One region of the Paenibacillus sp. FSL R7-0198 genome, then DNA from elsewhere that is predicted to be linked to it. Evidence: riboswitches for the same ligand, from Rfam matches in the RefSeq annotation. Region 1 holds a riboswitch; each other region holds the start of a gene.

Region 1 (7,409 bases):
GATCAGGTTGGAACGGTTAGTGAAGAGCAGAATATTCTTGGTATTCCGAGTTTTGTGGCGTATACAGATGGCCGCGAACTCGTACGGTATGTGAACAAGCTGCGCAAGTCGAGAGAAGAGATTGAGCAGTTCCTGGATCGCGCAGTTGAGGTGTACAACACGATCCATAAATGATAATAAAAGTATGACAGGTTCATGTTGTAAAAGGGTATACTTAAAAGAACGCCATTTCTCTTGAAATAGGGAAATGGCGTTTGTGTGTTGGACACGTTCTATGTAAGAAACGTTTCTGTACATAACCCCAATGACCTGCGGGTCATTATTTCACCAGACGTTAACATTTTGTCACAAAGCGCGACGTCAATGAACATTTTATCCGGTATAATGAATTTAGTTGTGAAATAAGTGTCAAAGTACCGAAACAAGCGGAGAATATTCTTCGCCATCTTAAACCAACAGCGGGTGAGAAAAAATTGAAACACTTAACTTTGTTTAAATGGTTAACCGTATTAACCTGTCTTGTCATGTTTCTGGCCACTTTTGGTGGAGGCATCGTAACCAAAACGGAATCAGGCCTTGGCTGCGGAACGGAATGGCCTTTATGTAACGGAAAACTCGTTCCGGCACATACTGTGGCTTCACTTATTGAATATTCCCATCGCGCTGTGAGCGCACTGGCTGGACTGTTGTCCATTGCCTCGTTTGTTGCTTTTCTGCGGTTCGGCAAGTCACGCCGTGATCTGCAATTGTTTTCTTTCTTAACCTTGGTATTTGTTATCGTCCAGGGAATCATGGGGGCTTTTGCCGTTGTCTTCTCCCAATCTTCAGCAGTTATGGCACTGCATTTTGGTTTTGCACTGATTGCTTTTGCCAGTTCCCTAATGATGGCGCTGGGCATCAGGCAAGAAGCAAAAGATGGCGGATTGGAGCGCCTGAATAAATACCCTCGGGTTAGCAGAAAATTCAGGAATCTGGTCTGGTTTTCCACCATTTACACATATCTCGTGGTATACACGGGTGCATTTGTGAGTCACACGGATTCTGCCGGCGGATGTTCCGGATTCCCGCTCTGTAACGGGCAGATTATTCCTGAGCTTTCGGGTGGGGTAGCGGTTGCTTTTGCTCACCGTGCAGCTGCTGCGTCGCTCGTGATTGTTATTGCGATCCTGGGTCACTTCGCTTACCGTAATCATCCGGACAACAAGGAAATGCGTACTCTGGGTGTGGTATCCGTTGTTCTTATTCTGATGCAAGTAGTCATTGGTATTTTCATGATGGTGACAATGAACCGTCCGGAAGTATACATGTTCGTAGCTCTTGCTCATATGCTGGATATCGCCATATTGTTCGGGGTTTTAACCTATATGAGTTTCCTGGTGTACAAGCTGTATCGACCGGTTAATCGGTTCTAAGAGATATATCCATTCTTTATTCAAAGGTAATTGGGCTAAATATGAAAGTCCACCATCCAGTGATGTACATCATTGGACAGGTGGACTTTGTTTGATGTCAGGGGGATCAGGGCAACCTATGGCAAGCAGCAATTACACGGAATGGATGATGTGTTACGTTTACGGTGATGAAATCTTGTTGATTTGGAAAAGAGGAGGTTAGATATGCTGCGAACGTTGCTGGGGGAAAAACCGCGTATCAATGAAGGTAAATTAAAGGCAGCGATGGACGCAATGGCGCATACGCTTGAGCTATTTCAGCGCCAAATGCATGTGGACCGTGATCCCACGCATGACTATCGGAAACTGTATGTGTGGACTCAGGGACTCATCTCCTCACTGGATGAACTGGAGCAAAGCAGTTTCGCTGCTGCTCATTTTCGTAAAAAGGTCGTTGCAGGTTCAACGGATGATATGACGCCGACTGAAAAAGCCGAGTATGCACGGTATGTGTATTTCTACAAAGATGGCTTTATCCGTTGCTTTGCCATCCTGGATAAAGTGGGCACGGTATTAAATGAAATATTCCAGTTGAATACTTCAAATACCAAAGCACATTTTTCTTATTTTACTGTGTTAAGGCAGTTCGACTATGCGAGGGAACATCATGATCTTGCGTTGCAATTAATACAGATCAAGGACTCTTATCGTGAGCCGATGAGCAAGCTGCGCAAACGACGTAATATGGAAATTCACTACATGAACTCAGAAATGCACGATGACCTGTGGCAGTTACACCAGACCATGCAAGGTAAAGTGAAATTGGAGGATCTGAATCAGCATGTGCAGGAAATGCGTCAGGGCGTCGATATGGTCTGTGAAACGTTAACAGCCTCTTATAGTTATATCAACAAAATATGGAAAAGAAATAATTCCCTTTGACAAATCGGAATACTTGGAATATACTGAGTTTCAATCGAATGTTACATGGATATAACTGATATTTCGGAAGTTACGTTCACATTATAAAGCATAAACTACATGAACTTATAAAATCCTACAACAACATATTTCTTATCGAGAGCGGCGGAGGGACAGGCCCGATGAAGCCCGGCAACCGATTTGTAACGACATGATACATGTGTCATTCGTTATAGATGTTAGGTGCTAATTCCTACAAAATGGTGCAAGACACGATTTTGGCAGATGAGAAGGTATATTCTTTCACGTGAAGAGCCCTCTTTGTATCTGCAAAGGGCTCTTTTTTTGTACTTTAAGGGGAGTTTTCCTTTAGATCGGGTAAAGATACATGTAGGTGGTTGGAAAGGGGCAAGTGCGATTGATTGAATTAAAAGGTTTAACGAAAACGTACGGCAAAGGGAAAAAATCTACAACAGCGTTATCCGAGCTGAACTTGAGCATCCAAAAGGGTGAAATCTATGGTGTGATTGGCCATTCCGGAGCTGGTAAAAGCACATTGATTCGCTGCATTAATTTGCTGGAACGGCCTACGGAGGGTGAGGTATGGGTCGACGGAATCAACCTGACTGAACTGAGCAAAACCGAATTGCAGCAACAGAGACGCAAGATCGGGATGATTTTTCAACACTTTAATCTGTTATCTTCGGCAACGGTATATGACAATGTAGCTTTTCCACTAAAGCTTGTGAATACCCCCAAGGAAGCCATTGATCGCAAAGTGAAGGAAATGCTCGCACTGGTTGGTCTGGAGCACCATAGCAGCAAATATCCGGCTCAATTATCAGGTGGACAGAAACAACGTGTAGGGATTGCGAGAGCACTTGCAAGTGATCCAAATGTACTTCTCTGTGATGAGGCTACTTCGGCACTTGATCCGCAAACGACAAATTCAATCCTGAAGTTATTGCTCGATATTAATGAAAAATACAACCTTACGATTGTGCTGATTACACATGAGATGCATGTCATTCAGAACATCTGTGACAAGGTGGCTGTCATTCATCAAGGCGGCATTGTGGAACAGGGACCTGTAACAGAAGTGTTCCTGAAGCCCCAACATGCGATTACGCGAGACTTCATGATGCGTGACCATGAAGCTGGACTTGCTCTGGAAGAGACCGCTCTGGCAAATGCAGGCGTTGAATTGCAGGCAGGTGCTGCTTCCAAACTTGTGAAGATATCTTTTCTGGGTAACAAAACGTATGAAGCGATTTTGTCCAGGACGGTACGTAAGACAGGTGTGGATTTTGCCATCCTGCAAGGAACAATCTCTACGATCAAACAGGTTCCTTATGGACAGCTGACCGTTCGGTTCGAGGGTGATTCCATTGCGATTGATCGGACGATATCAGAATTAACCGCAGAGGGACTTGATGTGGAGGTGCTTCGTTAGATGGATTTTTCAACAGTTCGTTGGGAAGAGGTTGGCAAAGCCTCCATTGAGACACTGCAAATTTTGGGTGTATCAGGCTTGTTCACCGTAATCTTTGGTTTACCGCTCGGAGTTCTGCTGTTCATGACAGCCCGATCTGCTTCGATCAAATCACGGACGGTGTACATTATATTGTCCTTGATTGTTAATATTTTGCGCTCAGTCCCATTTATCATATTGATTGTTGCTCTTATTCCATTCACTCGTTCACTCGTCGGTACTGCTACAGGTGTGTTAGGTGTTATACCACCTTTAGTTATTTCAGCAGCTCCTTACTTTGCTCGATTGGTGGAGACGACGTTGCGAGAAGTTGATCGGGGTGTCATTGAAGCGGCACAGTCGATGGGTGCATCGACCGGACAGATTGTAAGACGGGTATTACTGCCTGAGGCGTTACCTGGTTTGGTTGCTGGGATAACCATTACCATCGTTACGCTTGTCTCTTATACGGCAATGGCGGGCATGGTTGGTGGTGGAGGACTAGGAACGCTGGCAATCAACTATGGGTATTATCGTTATCAAAATGAAATCATGATTATATCCGTAGTGTCGATGATTATTCTAGTGCAAATTCTCCAGATGGCTGGAGATCGCTTGGTTACATTTTTCACCAGGAAATAACACATAGATAACATGATGGTCATGCAATCACGCGGATGCCACATGAAAAAAATGATTAGAGAAGGGGTTTTACACATGAAAAAATGGTCATTTGCTCTACTTAGTCTTATGTTGATTGCGGTTCTCGCAGCTTGCGGAAACAACAAGGACGCCGATAGCGGCGCAGACAATTCAGCAGGCGCACCACGTACAGTTGAATTGAAAGTTGGAGCTTCACCTACACCACACGCAGAGATTCTGGAAAGCATCAAGCCTGAACTGGAAGCACAAGGAATTCGTTTGCAAGTCGTTACGTTTAATGACTATGTACAACCTAACCAGCAACTTGCTGACAAAAAATTGGATGCAAACTTTTTCCAGCATCAGCCTTATTTGGACACAGAGAATAAAGAACGTGGATTCAACCTCGTTTCTGTAACACCTGTTCATGTTGAACCTTTTGGCGGCTACTCCAAGAAGATTAAGTCTTTGGATGAATTGGCAGACGGCGCAAAAGTAGCGATTCCGAATGACCCATCCAATGGTGGACGTGCACTGTTGCTGCTCGCGAAGGAAGGTATTATTACGCTGAAAGACAACACAAATATTACATCTACGATTCAAGACATCACAGCCAATCCGAAGAACCTGGATATCATCGAGCTGGATGCAGCTATGATGCCTCGTCAATTGGATGAAGCAGATCTGGTATTCATCAACGCCAACTATGCGCTTGAAGCAAACCTGAATCCGGCAAATGATGCTTTGCTGATCGAAGATCTGCAAGGTAACCCATACGCAAACATCCTCGTTTCCCGTGAGGACAATAAGGATTCAGATGCCATTCAGAAACTGGCTGCTGCCTTGCACTCCGAAGAAGTGAAAACATTCATCAAAGAGCGTTATAAAGGTGCAGTTGAACCTGCAACTGAATAATTCACGATATGTATGATATGATGTGAAGTTTGTAAGAAATAAAGAAATAAAGAAATAAGCCGTATATCTCTTGAGAAGAGATATACGGCTTATTTTATGTTTCCTAATCTGTGCTGACGCGGGGATCAACATAGGTCAAAGTTTTTCCGGTTTATCCACGTCAGATGGATGTCCAGATTGGCGGTAGTAGGATAATTCATTCTGATCAGCATACTGCTGTTCATCCGCTTCTTGCAGGTACGTCCTCTCGGAGGGAGAGAGTGTTTCTTCTTCTCCGTGTGAGCTTTTGATTCTGTATCTGATCCAACCGATCAGCCCAAGGACGACAACGAGGATCAAAGCCCATCCTTTTTTAAGCAAAAGAAGAGCACTGAATTTCTGGGAAGCAGTGTACCCGATCCCGCCCATCAAAAGACTGTTGAGCCCTATGGTGGATGTTTTGTCAGTCGAAGCATTGTACTCCTCGTAGGTATATCCAGCATTGATGCTAAGTTGATTAAGGACTGTTTCCTCGAATGCCTGGCGGCTTTGTTGAAAGTTGGTCGTATCTGTAACCAGAATGGCTGTGATGTACCCTTCACGTGTCAGGAGTTTTACATTGTAATTGACCATGGCTTGCTGATCAGCATTCTTAAAGCCGAGGGAGTAAACCAACTGATGTTTGGTACTGTCATATGCCGGTTCGATTTCCCACCCCGTTATGTACGTTCTATATTCAGGATCAAGTTCTCTGTTATCTTCTTCTGTGCCTCGGATATAACTGCTTAACAGTTCTTCGGCACTCAGATTTTGATCGTCATCATGGATATGACCCGTCTTCACGTATTCAAACACAACATACCACGAGCCGAATTCGCTATTACTGGTTAGACTTCCGATTTCGTTCCCGTTAGGCTTGCCCCCGCTGTTAAGTATCGAGCGTTGAGTGTTGGCCTTATCCAGATAGGAATGGCTTTCAGGGACTTCCAGGGTGGCCTTACCGTCCAGAGAGACAGATGCTGGTCCAGTAATCCAATCGTACTCATCAGGTGCTTGCTCATTCTCACTTGCGGCTGAAACCTGTAAGGCACTAGAGACTGTGAATAAACTCAACATTAAAAGTGTAAGAAATGATATCCATCTTTTGTTCTTCATATTCGTGTAAAGGTCCTTTCGGGTTATATCCTCGACAGTACCATAGGTGTTTGATTTCAATCAAGATATATTTGGAATTAAAGGTGGATAATCCCTTGTGGATAAGCGAGTTGTAGGAGGACGATAAATCTTTTATACTGGATAGTGACTGCTCTTTGAAGAGGGGGATGAACGTGAAGGGAAAGATTGCCCTCATAACGGGAAGTGCCAAAGGTCTTGGTAAAATGACGGCCCTCAGTCTGGCAGATCAAGGGTGTCATATTGCCCTCAACTATGTACACAGCAGAACAGAAGCTGAGGCTTTAAAGGCTCAGATTATAGCCAAGGGTGTGCGGTGCATTGCCATCCAGGCTGATATATCCAAGGTGGAAGATATCTCTTCATTGGTTGAGCAGGTGGAAGGCAACTTGGGCAGCATTGATATTTTGGTGAATAACGCAGGTCCATTTGTCCGTGAACGACGATTATTTGCGGATTATTCTGAAGCTGAGGTCCAGATGCTTGTGCAGGGAAATCTGTTGGGACCGATGTTGCTGGATCAGCGTGTATTGCCAGAGATGAGACGCAAGCAATGGGGACGCATTATCCATTTTGGCTTCAGTCACGCTGGAGAAGCGAGATCCTGGCCTCATCGCGCCGTATATGCGGCTGCCAAGGTGGGGCTGGTATCTTTTACAAAGACACTCGCGGTTGAAGAAGCCCCGTATGGAATTACGGTTAACATGGTATGTCCAGGTGACATTCGTGGTGCGAACAAAGAGAAAACGATTGAAGAAATGGCAGGCATCACCGACGAGGAAACGCCAAGAGGGCGTCCAGGCAGTGGTGAAGATATTGCACGAGTGATTACGTATCTGTGTCTTGATCATTCCGATTTTATAACAGGTAACATTATGGATGTATCTGGGGGGCTTGATCCGATTCGTCCAACCATA
Region 2 (7,409 bases), 270 kb from region 1:
GTGACCTTCAGCATGTTGCTCCAATCTCCTGAGGATTACTATGAACGCTGGATTCCCGGTACATTTCTCCGGGTCCTGAGGTTTATGTCCGCCATGCTGGCCCTTCTTGCTCCAGCGCTCTATGTCTCTTTTATATCGTTTCATCCGGGGTTGATTCCGACCAAGCTGGTACTGACGATTATAGAAACCCGGACTGGAGTACCGTTTCCTTCTATTATAGAAGTGCTGATCATGGAGCTCTCCATTGAGATCCTGAGAGAGGCGGGAATACGTTTACCCAAGCCGATTGGACCTGCGATGGGTATCGTTGGCGGTTTGATTATTGGTCAAGCTGCCGTACAGGCGGGAATCATCAGTCAGTTTCTTGTTATCGTTGTAGCTGTTACAGCCATATCCTCTTTCACGATTCCTGTCTATAGTGCGGGATTAACGCTACGGATTCTCCGGTTTGCTGCCATGTTTAGTGCTGCAATACTAGGTCTGTTTGGTGTCGTTATGTTCTTCTTGCTGGTTTGTACACATCTTGCACGACTCTCCAGCTTTGGAGTGCCTTATGTCGCACCAGCTGTTCCATATCACTTGAGTGATTGGAAAGATTTTGTCATTCGTGCTCCACTCAACATGATGAGAAGACGTCCCGAGATGACGAATCCGGTAGATGCAGATCGCAAGAAGTAGACAATCCACAGAAGGTCTGGAGGTACAACAAAGTGAATGACTCGCGAGTGAAAATTAACACCACACAGGCCGTTGTTATTATCGTTAACTACATGCTTGGAGCGGGTATTTTGACGTTACCTCGAACAACTAGCAGAGCCGTTGGAACGCCGGACGTCTGGATTTCCATCCTGCTGTCAGGGCTCATTGTCACAGGTATTGGTCTGATTTTGGTTACCCTGTGCCGCAGATTTCCTGAGAAAACCGTGTTCCAGTTTACCCGGGAGATCACCGGGCGCTGGATTGCTTACATACTGGGTTGTGTGACAATTTTGTATTTTATGATCATTTCAGCATTCGAAATTAGAGTCATGGCCGATGTCACGGGGATGTATCTGCTTGAGCGCACGCCTACATGGGCTATTGTAATGGTATTTATGTGGATAGGCATCTATATGATCTCCGGTGGGCTTGGTGTCATTATTCGCGTGTTTGAGATCATCCTGCCGATCACCTTGATTATATTTGTCATGGAGATATTGCTCAGTAATCAGCTCTTCGAAATTAGTAACCTCAGACCCGTATTGGGTGAGGGCATCATGCCTGTACTCAAAGGGCTGAAACCATCGCTACTGTCGTATACCGGTTACGAAGTTATGCTGGTCATCACTGCATATATGCAAGATCCGAAGAAAAGCAACAAGGCAATGACATGGGGGTTAACTATCTCTACAATGGTATATCTGATCACTGTTGTAATGGTCGTAGGCAGTTTGTCCTTGGATGGAATTAAGACCAGAACATGGCCAACATTGGATCTGGTACGAAGTTTTGAGATACAGGGACTGATATTTGAACGTTTCGAATCGTTATTGCTGGTGATCTGGATTATGCAGATTTTCTCGACATTTGCCATTACCCATTACTGTGCTTCCGTAGGAATCCGGGACTTGTTTCGGGCAAAGAAGATACGCTGGATTATGTATGCCCTGCTTCCATTCATTTATCTGACGGCAATGATGCCTAAAACAGTGTTTGAAACTTTTGCACTGGGCGATATGCTAGGTAACGTATCTGTAGTTTTGTTCGCTATATTACCTCTGGTATTGTTGCTTATCAGCATAATTCGCAAAAAAGGAGGCAAACACGCATGATTTCATTCCGCCTGTGCTTAAGAGTAACTTGTGCTGTGTTCATCCTGTGTATAATATCAGGTTGCTGGAGCAGCCGCGAGATAGAAGATCTAAGCTTGTATGTAGGTCTCGGGATTGACGTTGGAAAAGAGACCGATTTCGAGAAGAAGATTTCAGCGCAGGGTGGGCATTATCCCAAACAAAACAATGTCACAGCAACCGTTCAGATTGCCCCTGGGAATTCTAGCAGTCAAAAAAGTCAGCAATCTGGTTCACCCTCTTCTGGCAAAGAGTCTTATTCCAATGAGCAGCTTACGGGAGATTCCATGCTGCAAATTTTTCGTCAGTTTGCTTTGCGGCGAGATCGTCCACTCATTGGACATCATCTGAAGGTTATTGTGATCTCCAAGGATATTGCCAAAAAGTATGGACTGATTCAATTGCTCGATTTTGTACTCCGGGATAACGATATTCGACCGAACTGTCTTGTACTGATTAGTCACCAGCGGGCGGTTGATGTGCTTACCTCAGATGATCCTTCCCGTATTCCTGCATTTTACCTTACAGGCATTACGAACAATGCATACATTTCCAACAAGATTCTGGAACCCGTTTCGCTGGCAAAACTGGATGCACAGATGCAGTCCGGGTCCAGTTTTCTGCTTCAAAATGTGCTGAATGCCAATGGAGAGGACAAGTTCTCCGGGGGCAGCATATTTGCTGCAAATACAACCAAATTTCTGGGGGAACTCAGCCAAACTGATTTGGAAGCTCTGTCCTGGCTTATGCCTAAAGAACAAGGTGGTGTCATAAAAACATATAGTAAGGAGGGTTTCACGGTACTCTATGAAATCAAGAAGAAGAAAATCAAAATCATTCCGAAGGTTAATGGCGATGATATCTCGTTCCATGTGAAGGCAGAGTCTGAAGGATGGCTAATGGAGGATTGGCGGGCACCGGAAGAAGAGGAAAAGGGTGCATATCTGAAAGAAATGGAAAACGATTTTGCTGAACTGGTCGAGCAACAGATCAAACAGTTACTATACAAGCTCCAACATACCTACAAAGTCGATGTTGCTGGTTTCCGCGATAGCATTCGTATTAAATATCCAAAAACGTGGAAGAAGGTTAAAGGGAACTGGGATGAAATCTTTGCTACTATACCCATTACGTATGAGGTAAAGACCTCCATCATCAATCCGGGGTCTTCTACGGAATAGCGAGGTGTGCCATTTATTATTTAAATGTTGACACATTCATGATCAATCGCTATATTTATAAAAAATCATTTTCTTATCCAGAGAGGTGGAGGGACTGGCCCTTAGAAACCTCAGCAACAGATCTGAAGGATACTGTGCTAATTCCAGCGGGTGAAAGCCTGATAGATAGGAGCGTTTGTTTTTATTTGTCAGTAACGGCGCACTCTTTAGGAAGAGTGGGTCTTTTTTGTTTTTTCTGGATGAAGAAGTAGGGGAGCAGCAGGTATGGAGAACAACAACGACAAAGGGCATTTTCAGCGAAAAATGCAGGCACGGCATGTGGTCATGCTCTCTCTCGGAGGAGTCATTGGAACAGGATTATTCCTCAGCTCAGGTTACACCATTCAGCAGGCGGGACCACTGGGAACCATTCTGTCCTATCTGATCGGAGCCATCGTTGTATATCTGGTGATGCTCTGTCTTGGTGAACTGTCTGTTCATATGCCAGAGACGGGAGCATTTCATAGTTATGCAGCCAAATATATCGGACCGGCAACAGGTTACACGGTGGCTTGGTTATACTGGTTAACCTGGACTGTTGCGCTTGGCTCCGAATTCACAGCCGCCGGATTGCTGATGCAGCGCTGGTTCCCATCGGTGAACGTATGGATATGGAGCGCGCTCTTTGCACTGATGATCTTTCTGTTTAATGCATTAACGGTGAAATTATTTGCGGAATCCGAGTTCTGGTTCTCATCTGTAAAAGTAGTTACTATTGTAATCTTCATTATTATCGGTGGCGCAGCCATGTTTGGTATCATTCCCATGGCGGATTCTGAACCGGCTCCATTTCTATCAAATATTACCGCATCCGGGTGGTTCCCTCATGGGGCTACAGCGATATTGATGACCATGCTTGCTGTAAACTTTGCCTTCTCAGGCACCGAGTTAATCGGCATTGCCGCCGGTGAGACGGAGAATCCGGAAAAGACGATACCAAAGGCTATTCATACAACGCTGTGGCGTTTGGTTATTTTCTTCATCGGAACGATTGTTATCTTGTCGGCCTTGCTGCCCATGTCGGATGCCAGTGTACTGGAAAGTCCGTTTGTAGCGGTAATGGAGCGGGTGGGAGTACCCTATGCAGCAGACATTATGAACTTTGTTATTCTGACGGCGATTCTCTCTGCTGCCAATTCAGGCCTATATGCATCTTCACGGATGCTCTGGTCTTTGGCTGACAAAAGAACGATCTCTCCGTGGTTTGCCAAATTGACCAAAAGCGGGGTACCGCTGAATGCACTTCTGATCAGTATGGTGGGTGGTGCACTAGCTTTGCTGTCCAGCATCATTGCACCAGGTACCGTGTATATTACTCTGGTCTCCATCTCAGGTCTGGCTGTCGTTGCGGTATGGATGAGCATCAGTGCCTCCCAATACATGTTCCGCAGACAATATATCCGGGAAGGACATGCGGTCAAAGATCTGGTCTACCGCACACCACTGTATCCGGTGGTACCAATTGTTTCATTTATATTATGCCTAGCTTCATGCATAGGTATTGCCTTTGACCCGACACAGCGAATTGCGCTGTATTGTGGGGTTCCGTTTATCGCAGTATGTTACGCTGCTTATTATCTGACAGAACGTGTGAATAAGAAAAGAGGACAAGTACATGACGCAAGCACAACAGACTAACCCCATAGAACAGATCCTGCGTGAACATCCGGTCATGATTCTGGATGGAGCGCTGGCAACGGAACTTGAACAGCATGGATGTGATCTCGATGATCCACTATGGTCTGCTCGTGTGTTGCTTGAGAATCCGGATGTTATCGTTCAGGTCCATGCAGATTATTTTCGAGCAGGAGCCGACTGTGCGATTACATCCAGTTATCAGGCGACGGTGGATGGTTTCCGCAAGAGAGGGATCGATGAACAGGCAGCACTGGACCTGATTCGCAAGACGGTGCAGCTGGCTGCACAGGCGAGAGATGACGTATGGGCAGAAGTGCAGAGTGGTTTAGTAGGGAGAGAAAGCTCGACAGGTCAGCTTGTAGAAGTTCCTTCGATACGTTCCGAGACCGTGGAGAGTGAGGAGCATATAACAGGTCGTACAGGGGATCGCGAAGAAGACAGTCTCCGTCCACGTCCAATTATTGCTGGGTCCGTTGGGCCGTACGGCGCCTATCTGGCGGATGGTTCAGAGTATGTGGGACATTACGGCGTGTCGGATGAGACACTTGCTGCATTTCACCGTCCACGTATGGCGGCGTTGCTTGAAGCAGGTGCAGATATTCTGGCGTTTGAGACGATTCCATCCTTGCAGGAAGCACAGGTGCTGGTTGATTTGCTGAAGGAGTTTCCTCATGCATATGCCTGGTTATCTTTTTCTTTAAAAGACGGGACAAGCATCAGCGAGGGCACACCCCTTGAGGTATGTGCACAGACATTTGGCTCCGAGCCGCAGATTGCGGCGATTGGCCTGAACTGTGCTCCGATGGAAGTCGTGACGGAAGCCGTAGGCATTCTCAGCCGTGCCAGCGACAAACCTGTTATTGTGTATCCGAACTCGGGAGAAGTATACGATGCAGCAACGAAGACGTGGAGTGGACAGGGTACATGTGGCAGTATGAGTGATGCTTCGGAGGCATGGGTTGCTGTGGGTGCAAAAATCATTGGCGGCTGTTGCCGTACTACGCCACATCAGATTGGCGAACTTGCGAAGAAGTGGCGGAATTAAAAGACTTGATGTAGAGTTGTACCCCGAAAAGCTAGAGATACAACCAAATATGAAGAAGCCCTCACGACCCATTACTGGATTGGTGAGGGCTTCTTCAGTGTGATTTAGCGTTAACATCAACATGAGGACATTCCTCTTCTGATGCTTCTGATTGTGCTATTTAATTAACTGAGTGCTAACTAAGGTACGACCTTCGTCACTCAGGAAGTACAGACCGGTTGTGTTATTGAGAAATAGACGTTCCTTTTCAAGATCAAATTCGCCTTTCTTGTAGGTGAACAAAACCTTAAGATTGCTTGTGTCCATAATAACAAGTTCGTCATTTCCATTCTTTTTAGCTGTAAACATAAAACTTGTACCATCAACTGCCATATGAAGAGGCATCCAATAGCTGTTATAGGTGGTTGGTATCGGCAGATATGCCTTCTCAGCGATTAACTTACCCGCAGATGAATATAATTTTATTCGTTTATTTTTAGCATCCACAAACAAAAAACGATCCTTCAATGCAACAATTTCTGTTGAATAATCAATATAAGGAAGTTCTTTTGTCCATCTGATTTTCCCCGTACTATTGTATGCTTTTAGCGTCATAGTTTTTTTGTGAATACTATAATGCAACAATGTATCATCAGATATACTCATAATCTGGTTATACCCTTTTCCGCCAGCAATCGTTTTTATTTTTTTTCCTGTGGTCAGGCTGCTCATGTAGAAATCGGGATGATCACTAAATTTTTTGCCGATGATCACATTTCCTGTAATCTGTTCAATTAAATATGGAACTTTGAACTTTTGGATTAAAGTTCCTTTTGTATCGTAATAGTAGAGTGTACTACTTTTTGAATCGTCAGCGTGCATAACCACATATAAACTTCCATTTTCTTCTGGATAGGCTAACTCAGCCCCGTTTCTCAAAAAATCTTCTTGCGTGCCGGGCAAAGGTGCAGTCCAACGGATTTCACCTGTGGCTATATGCTTGGCACTCACTTGATTATCGTGAAAAATAAACATATATCCATCATCGGAAAGTTTGTACTCGTTGTTCGTTGGAATGGACCAGAGGAGTTTCCCCGTTTTGGCATCTACACTGTCGATATAATAATCATTATTCTTGTCTGCTTTAGTTACGAGCAGACTTTCATTCCCCATGGTATCTGTAACACTCTTCATTGAATATGAGCTTGTTGCACTCTGTCCGCCGTTGGTAATATCATACCCCCATTGGAATTGCAGCAGATCTTTAGCCAGAGCTGGCTCGGATGGGATCGCAAGGAAGATGCATAGGCTGGCTATAAGCCAATAGTTGATTCGTTTTAAACTCATGATTGGTAGACTCCTTATGTAATGTTCTCTGGATTATGGAAGTAACTGATACTTTCTTATCGTTTGCCCGTCGGAAGGTATGAAAAATAGTTCATTTTGCTTGTTGAGGAACAGTTCATCTCGATTAAACCTTACATCTTTCCAATCGTTCTGCGACACCCGATAGAGTTCTCTCAGATTATTTGAATCTCTAATCACGAGTTCTATTCCCTGTTCCGTGTATTGGATGTACATAAAACTCTGTAAATCGATGGCCATTTTCAGAGAGCTATTTGGCTCACCTTGCATGTAGAAGGGATTTTCATTGACCCCTGTAATGAATTTTCCATCGGAATTCATAAGCATGATATT
Region 3 (7,409 bases), 3.2 Mb from region 1:
AAAAAGCCCGCCGTCTCTCCAAACGGAGTAGTCAGCGGGCTTGGCTTCATAAATACTTATCTAACGATCAAAGTTTATAAAGAGTAGTATTGAATTAATTAGAATTAGTTCTGCATTACGAAATCTTCATGCACGGAATTTTCTTCGTCGAACATACGAACGATGTCATATCGCGTGTTACGTTGTGCCGGAATATAACCGGACTCCCGAATCAAACGCAGAATGGATTCAATGTTAACTTTGTAGGTTGCACCAGCAGCAGATACTACATTCTCTTCAATCATGGTGCTACCGAAGTCATTGCAGCCAAATTCAAGCGACTTCTTACCAATCTCAGGACCCATCGTTACCCAAGAGGATTGAATGTTCTTGATATTATCCAGCACCAGGCGGCTGATGGCTACAGTCTTCAAGTACTCTTCCGGAGTCTGACGCTCCAGCTTCAGGTTGGTATTGTCTGGCTGGAAAGTCCACGGAATGAACGCCAAGAAACCTTCGGAATCATACTTGTTCGCAATACATTCGTCCTGAGCTTCACGTACACGGAGCAAGTGCAATGCACGCTCTTCCATCGATTCACCAAGGCCGATAACCATTGTTGCCGTGGTGTTCATACCGATGCGGTGTGCAGTTTGCATAACGTCCATCCAATCACGCCATGAACCTTTCAAACGGCTAATCTTCCGACGTGTGCGGTCATCCAGAATTTCAGCGCCGCCACCAGGCAAGGAATCCAGTCCAGCTTCGTGAATGGCACGAACAACCTCTTCCAATGTAAGGCCATCGGATACTTCAACCATTTTCATAATCTCCGCTGGGGAGAAAGAGTGCATCGTGATGTTTGGGAAACGCTCTTTGATGGCTTTCAACAGGTCTGTATAATAGCTGAAAGGCAAGTTTGGATTCGTTCCACCTTGCATCAAAATCTCGGTACCATTCACATCTTCCGTTTCCTGAATCTTCTGGAAAATAACTTCGTCCGGAAGCACATAACCTTCATCCGAACCAGGTCTGCGGTAGAAAGCACAAAAACGGCAGTACACATCACACACGTTTGTGTAGTTGACGTTACGCCCAATTACAAATGTTCTGTATGGTTCAGGGTGCATGCGTTTCATAATGACATTAGCAGCTGCCCCGATTTTGTCCACTTCATTGGATTCAAATAACTGAATCGTGTCTTCCAAGTCCAAACGTTCGCCCCGAAGGGCTTTATCTAAGATACGGTCTACCGTACTCATCGTAAAAAAGCCTCCCTCATGAAGAGAAATTATATAACGATCCGTCCCAACTTGTTCAAGAGAAGCAAGTTCTGGTGGCAACATCGTATTTCTGTACTCCACATATCGTAACACAGGTTACATGTGAAAAAAAGCACCTTATGTTCAGGTGCTTTAAAAATAAGTAAAAATTTTTACATATGGAAAAGAATTAGTTCGAACTTAAGTGATACGCATCGGCGTATTCGGGCATCCACTTTTGCTAGGATTCCTGAAGTGCTTGCTCCAAATCTACAATGAGATCTTCGATATCTTCCAGACCTACGGAGAAGCGCAGCAACCCGTCTGTAATGCCACGGTCACGGCGAACCTCAGCTGGCATTGCCGCATGAGACATCATGGCTGGGTAGGACAGAATACTCTCCACAGCTCCCAAGCTTACAGCAACAATAGGTAGCTTCACCCGGTTAAGAACTGCTTTTGCGCGATCACCTGAACCGACGTCAAATGAAACGACAGCTCCATATCCTGTGGATTGACGCTCATGTGCCTCGCGGCCCGGATGATCCTCCAGTCCAGGATAAAAGACAGCGGTAATATCACTGCGCTCATTAAGCCATGCCGCAAGTTTAGCTGTGCTCCGTTCACTATGAGCCATACGAGCCCCCAAGGTTTTCATCCCGCGCATCAGAAGCCAGGATTCTTGTGCCCCGAGTACAGTTCCGAGTCCATTTTGCAACTGTTTCAGTTGTACGCCAAGTGATTCCGTGCGAGCAACTGCTAACCCCGCTAACACATCACTGTGACCTCCAAGAAACTTGGTAGCACTATGTACAACGATATCCACGCCAAGCTCAATTGGACGCTGATAGTACGGTGTCATAAAGGTGTTATCCAGAATCGTGATCAGGTCATGTTCCTTCGACCAGTCAGTCACTGCAGCGATATCCGTAATACGCAGGGTTGGGTTGGATGGTGTTTCCATATAAACTGCCTTGGTGTTTGGCTTGAGCGCCGCTTTTACTTCATCTATATTGGTCATGTCCACAAAGGTCGTCTCGATCTGCATACGGCTTAATATGGAAGTAAGCAAACGATACGTTCCTCCATATACATCTTCCGTTACAATCATGTGATCTCCTGCGGAGAACATCATGAACACGCTGGAGATCGCCGCCATTCCCGATGAATAGGCGAATCCCCGTGCTCCGCCCTCCAGCAGTGTGATGTAATCTTCCAAAGCCTGGCGTGTCGGATTACCAGAACGACTGTAATCATGTTGAGGCGGATTGAAGATATCAAAATGATGGAAGGTTGAAGCTTGATAGATTGGTACACTGGAGGCTCCAGTTGTTTTGTCGATCTCATCACCAAAATGAAGCAATTTGGTATCAAATTTCAACTCGGAATTCGGCTTGTTGTTGGACTCACTCATGAGTGCACGCCTCCTTCAACTTCCTGTTGTGCAGCAGTAAGAGCATTGCCAAGATCTGCAATCAGATCATCCGCATGTTCAATGCCTACGGAGAACCGGAGCAGTCGATCATCCACACCTACAGCATCACGAATTTCAAGCGGAATATCCGCATGCGTTTGTACCGCTGGGTAGGTCATGAGGGATTCCACTCCACCGAGACTTTCGGCAAAAGCAATCAGTTTGATATGACGCAGCAATGGTTCAACATAACGTGCATCCTTCACTTTGAAAGAGAAGATACCTGTGTTACCCGTGGATTGTTTATTCTGCACCTCATACCCCGGATGATCCGACAGGCCTGGATGGTACACTTCACCCACCGCTGGATGCTCAAGCAAATATTTGGCAATGGTAAGCGCATTGTATTCATGACGCTCCATGCGAAGAGCCAGCGTTTTCATACCTTTCATCAACTGGTAGGAGTCACTTGGTGACAATACCGCTCCAATGGAATTATGCAGGAATGCCATCTCTGCAGATAATGCCTCACCCTTAGTTATAATTAGTCCGGCCAGCACATCATTGTGTCCGCCCAGATATTTGGTAGCGCTATGAATGATGATATCGGCACCGAGTTCAATCGGACGTTGGAAAAATGGAGTCAACAACGTGTTGTCAACAATGGTCAACAGGTTGTAACTTTTCGCCCAGGAAGCAACAGCTTCCACATCAGTGATCATCATCAGTGGATTGGTTGGTGTTTCAATGAATACAGCTTTGGTATTCGGCTGACGAACCTTCTCCAATGCTGCAAGGTCATTTGTGTCCACATAACTTGCAGTTACGCCGAAACGGGACAAGATGCGTTCAAGCAGACGATAGGTTCCACCATACAGATCCAGCGATACAATCAGATGATCCCCTTGACCAAACATGGCAAAGATCGTTTGCAGTGCGGCCATACCCGAGCTACAGGCGAACCCTGCATCACCGGACTCCAGCGCTGCAGCCGCTTCTTCCAACACTTTACGGGTTGGATTAGTTGTACGAATATAATCAAACCCCGTGCTTTGTCCAAGCTTCGGGTGGCGAAACGCAGTGGATTGATAGATCGGAAAGTTAATGGCGCCTGTTACCGGTTCATTGATGGACCCAATTTGTGCTAAGCGGCTTTCGATTTTCAACTTGTTGTTGTCTTCCATTGCTGCATCCTCCTGTAATCTCGATTAGATTTGCGGGCCAATATCGTAAGGTGTTTCTTGATACACATAGTAATTGAGCCAGTTAGAGAATAATAAGTTGGCATGAGCGCGCCAAGTAGCCGGTGGCACACGGGAAGGATCGTCATTCGGATAATAATGTCTAGGCAATGCGATATCCAACCCTTTGGCTGTATCCCGGTCATACTCCCACTTTAATGAGAACGGGTCATACTCGGCATGTCCTGTGGCAAAAATCTGTTTGCCGTCTTTGGTAGCAACCAGGAAGATCCCCGCTTCCTCGGATTCAGCCAAAATCTCTAAATTCTCATTCTTTTCAATATCTTCGCGTCTCACTTCCGTATGACGGGAATGTGGAACGTTGAATACTTCATCGAATCCACGCAACAACGGAACATGTGGTTTATTGATGGTATGCGGGAAAACGCCAAAACACTTTTTATCCAGTGCAACCTTAGGTACGTCAAAATGATGGTATAAACCTGCCTGGGAAGCCCAACATATGTGGAGGGTTGAAGTCACATTGGTTTTGGTCCATTCGAAGATTTCCTGGATTTCATTCCAATAGTTCACGTCTTCGAAATCCATCTGTTCCACCGGGGCACCCGTAATGATCATTCCATCGAAACGACGGTGCTCAATCTCATCAAAGGTTTTATAGAACAGATCCAAATACTCCTGAGACGTATTCTTCGACGTATGGGATTTGGGATGTACGAGAACAACATCCACCTGAATAGGCGTGTTTCCCACCAGACGAAGCAATTGTGTTTCGGTCGTTTCCTTTGTGGGCATCAGGTTTAATATAGCGATACGGAGTGGACGAATATCCTGCTGATATGCAGAAGTTTCATCCATGACGAAGATATTCTCTCCTTCAAGTACTTCTTTTGCTGGTAGAGTATCGGGTATTTTGATTGGCATGGTAAGTCTAACTCCTCCTTGTGCATAGATAGATGCAGCCACCTCTGGCTTGATGTCTTCACATCAATACAGTTATAGTCTGCCTTGAGCTTGTAAAAACATTGAATTGCTCTTTCATCCAACGTTACAAACAACCTCAAGTTCCCTTAGCGAAAATCACTGCTGAGAAGTCGGGGCATATGACAAAGACCTTCCTCGGATTTCGAGAAAGGTCATATGTAAATAGATATGCGCCTCTCTCATCTCTCAGTTACAACAGTGCCACTTGACACTTGGTCGCTGCAAGAATTAGCACCGTGCGGTATACCGCCGGTTGCCGGGTTTCATCGGGCCAGTCCCTCCACCTACTCTTGATAAGATTTCGCTGTATTAGATTGTAATTTAATATGGTTCACCGTCTACTTTATTACATTAATGCCCTCACGTCAAGTTGCAGTTCTCCGTCTGCTGTCCAGATCGGAACCGTTCATCATCCGTTGTCATACACTGCCTCAGGGCGCGAAATAGACACATTTTTGCGCTTGAAAGCACCTTGTACCAGCGGTATACTAAACAAGGTGTTATAAACCCTTATGTGAGAGGTGACATATTAAATGGATGGCGACCCGAGGCCTGACTGGCAGCCGAATTCCGACAAACTGCATAGAGAATTGACATCAGCATGCCGGCAGCGGGACGTGACTTCCGTTTGATTATATAGTGAACGCAGCCCTGATCTCCAGGCTCCGCTGCCGACCGGCTGATTTGTTCTTTTTGCGCCCATAATGATAATATCCGCCAAGTTGGCGGGTGCAGAAGGAGTAGATTAACGATGAAAATCCGGTTGGTAAACAACGGTGTATTTATTCCGGTGGACGACATTCAGCAGGCGCTGACTCCACCAGCGGAAGGATTTTACTGGATTGATGCAGACGTAGACGATTTGGCGGTACTTCAGCCGCTGTTCTTGATGCATGATCTGGCTGTGGAAGACTGTCTCAGTGACGAAGAACAACGTCCGAAGATTGAAATTTATGAGAACCATTATTTTATTGTAATTAATAGTATCCGTTTCGATGATGAAGAAATATTTCTACGTGCGGTGAACTTGTTCCTCGGCAGACATTTCATTATTAGTGTTACAAAGCAAAAGGTCAGCGAATTGCGTACACTGAAACCAATCCTGTGGGAACAGGAAATCAGTACACCGGATCGTCTGCTGTATTTGCTGGTTGACTTGATTGTTGATAATTATTTCACCGTAGGTGACCGAATTGAAGCACGGATCGAGAAGCTTGAGGAAGACATTCTGATGCACACCAAAAAGTCACATCTGAATGAAATCATCGGGCTGCGCAGTGAGATTCTGTGGCTGAAGAAAGTGCTCGGACCTCAGAAAGAGGTCATTAACACCCTGAACAAAAAAGATCTGCGTCTCATCGATGATCAACTGCAAAAGTATTTCAGTGACATCTATGAGAATGCTGTAAAAATATCTGAAACCTTTGAGACTTATCGCGACCTGATGGGCAACTTGCGAGAAGCCTACCAATCCAGTATTGCGAACCGGGCGAATGAGATCATGCGTGTATTTACCGCCATTACCACGGTCTTCATGCCGCTGACGGTCATTACCGGTATATACGGCATGAACTTTACGAATATGCCAGAGCTTAACTGGAAATACAGCTATTTTGTTGTGATTGGCCTGATGGTTACACTGGGCCTCAGCATGTTCTTCATTTTCCGCAAGAAAGACTGGGTATGAACTCGTATGAAATAACAAAGACGAAGCGCTCCTCCGGGAGAAACGCCTCGTCTTTTTTCATTTCTAATCATTAACCAACATTCTTCTCTGTCTCTGCGTGCCGACGGAAGCGGATTCGAATCATGCGCAGTCTTTCATAGACCTGCTCCAGACTTCCTCCATCGGGTTTCTCTCCTCCATACACCTTATGTAATACTGGCTTCAGGAACGTATCTCCCAGCTCCTCATACGCACTCCATACGGCCTCTTGTTCGTTCTCTGGCATCACTGCCAGCTCCACATCAAGTAGACAATCGGTGTCATAACCTTCGTGATCCAGTGCCTCTAACAGCTCAACCAACTCGCGTCGGGATAATCCGGATCGATTAACAATCTCCTCTAAAGTATACCCTTCCTTCATTCCTTCAAGCACCTGCTTACGCGTGGTGAACTTATCAAGTTCCTGCTTGTACTTCTGCTCTCTCTGCTTGTATAACCAACTCTCATACTCTTCTTCCTTCAGCGCCGTGTATACCCAGTCCAGCGGGAATGTCGTTGAACGCTCCAACCCGTTTGTAATCTCCATCCATTCCGTACCGTACTCAGTCGCTTTGCTCTCTCCTACGCCCGGCAGTTGCATCAGTTCATCCAGCGATTGCGGAACAAAAGCACTGATCAAACGCAGCAGACGATTCGTTGCAATAAAATACGGTGCCTTCCGGTCAGACACAGCTCTCTTCCTGCGCCATGTGCACAGATCCGTATATAATTGCTCATTGCCGTATAACTCACTGTAACAATGGAGCCGCTGTCCACCATAACTGCGTGATTTCAGATCATCATTCTCATGAAATAACCCCTGCAACTGCGGTCGGTACCCCTCACTCATCTGTATGGCAAGC

The links. A riboswitch is a leader RNA that binds a small molecule or an ion and turns the genes downstream of it on or off. The one in region 1 is predicted to bind S-adenosylmethionine.
Region 2: linked by a shared signal. The riboswitch ahead of mmuP (S-methylmethionine permease) and the one ahead of MKY87_RS10360 (methionine ABC transporter ATP-binding protein) in region 1 are both predicted to bind S-adenosylmethionine.
Region 3: linked by a shared signal. The riboswitch ahead of metA (homoserine O-acetyltransferase MetA) and the one ahead of MKY87_RS10360 (methionine ABC transporter ATP-binding protein) in region 1 are both predicted to bind S-adenosylmethionine.

The regions. Positions count from the first base shown of each region.
Region 1 is NZ_JBBOCB010000001.1:2,412,543-2,419,951, reverse strand. It holds gene MKY87_RS10375 (thioredoxin family protein) at 1-174, shown strand, start outside; gene MKY87_RS10370 (COX15/CtaA family protein) at 474-1,412, shown strand; gene MKY87_RS10365 (Cthe_2314 family HEPN domain-containing protein) at 1,617-2,333, shown strand; SAM riboswitch class I at 2,463-2,604, shown strand; gene MKY87_RS10360 (methionine ABC transporter ATP-binding protein) at 2,731-3,765, shown strand; gene MKY87_RS10355 (methionine ABC transporter permease) at 3,766-4,425, shown strand; gene MKY87_RS10350 (MetQ/NlpA family ABC transporter substrate-binding protein) at 4,501-5,340, shown strand; gene MKY87_RS10345 (DUF2167 domain-containing protein) at 5,476-6,435, opposite strand; gene MKY87_RS10340 (SDR family oxidoreductase) at 6,648-7,409, shown strand, end outside.
Region 2 is NZ_JBBOCB010000001.1:2,686,924-2,694,332, reverse strand. It holds gene MKY87_RS11720 (spore germination protein) at 1-678, shown strand, start outside; gene MKY87_RS11715 (GerAB/ArcD/ProY family transporter) at 711-1,811, shown strand; gene MKY87_RS11710 (Ger(x)C family spore germination protein) at 1,808-3,010, shown strand; SAM riboswitch class I at 3,081-3,182, shown strand; gene mmuP (S-methylmethionine permease) at 3,275-4,687, shown strand; gene mmuM (homocysteine S-methyltransferase) at 4,665-5,732, shown strand; gene MKY87_RS11695 (PQQ-binding-like beta-propeller repeat protein) at 5,889-7,058, opposite strand; gene MKY87_RS11690 (hypothetical protein) at 7,092-7,409, opposite strand, start outside.
Region 3 is NZ_JBBOCB010000001.1:5,647,056-5,654,464, reverse strand. It holds gene mqnC (cyclic dehypoxanthinyl futalosine synthase) at 105-1,241, opposite strand; gene MKY87_RS24810 (trans-sulfuration enzyme family protein) at 1,483-2,655, opposite strand; gene MKY87_RS24805 (PLP-dependent transferase) at 2,652-3,839, opposite strand; gene metA (homoserine O-acetyltransferase MetA) at 3,864-4,781, opposite strand; SAM riboswitch class I at 5,018-5,141, opposite strand; gene corA (magnesium/cobalt transporter CorA) at 5,593-6,528, shown strand; gene MKY87_RS24790 (HRDC domain-containing protein) at 6,599-7,409, opposite strand, start outside.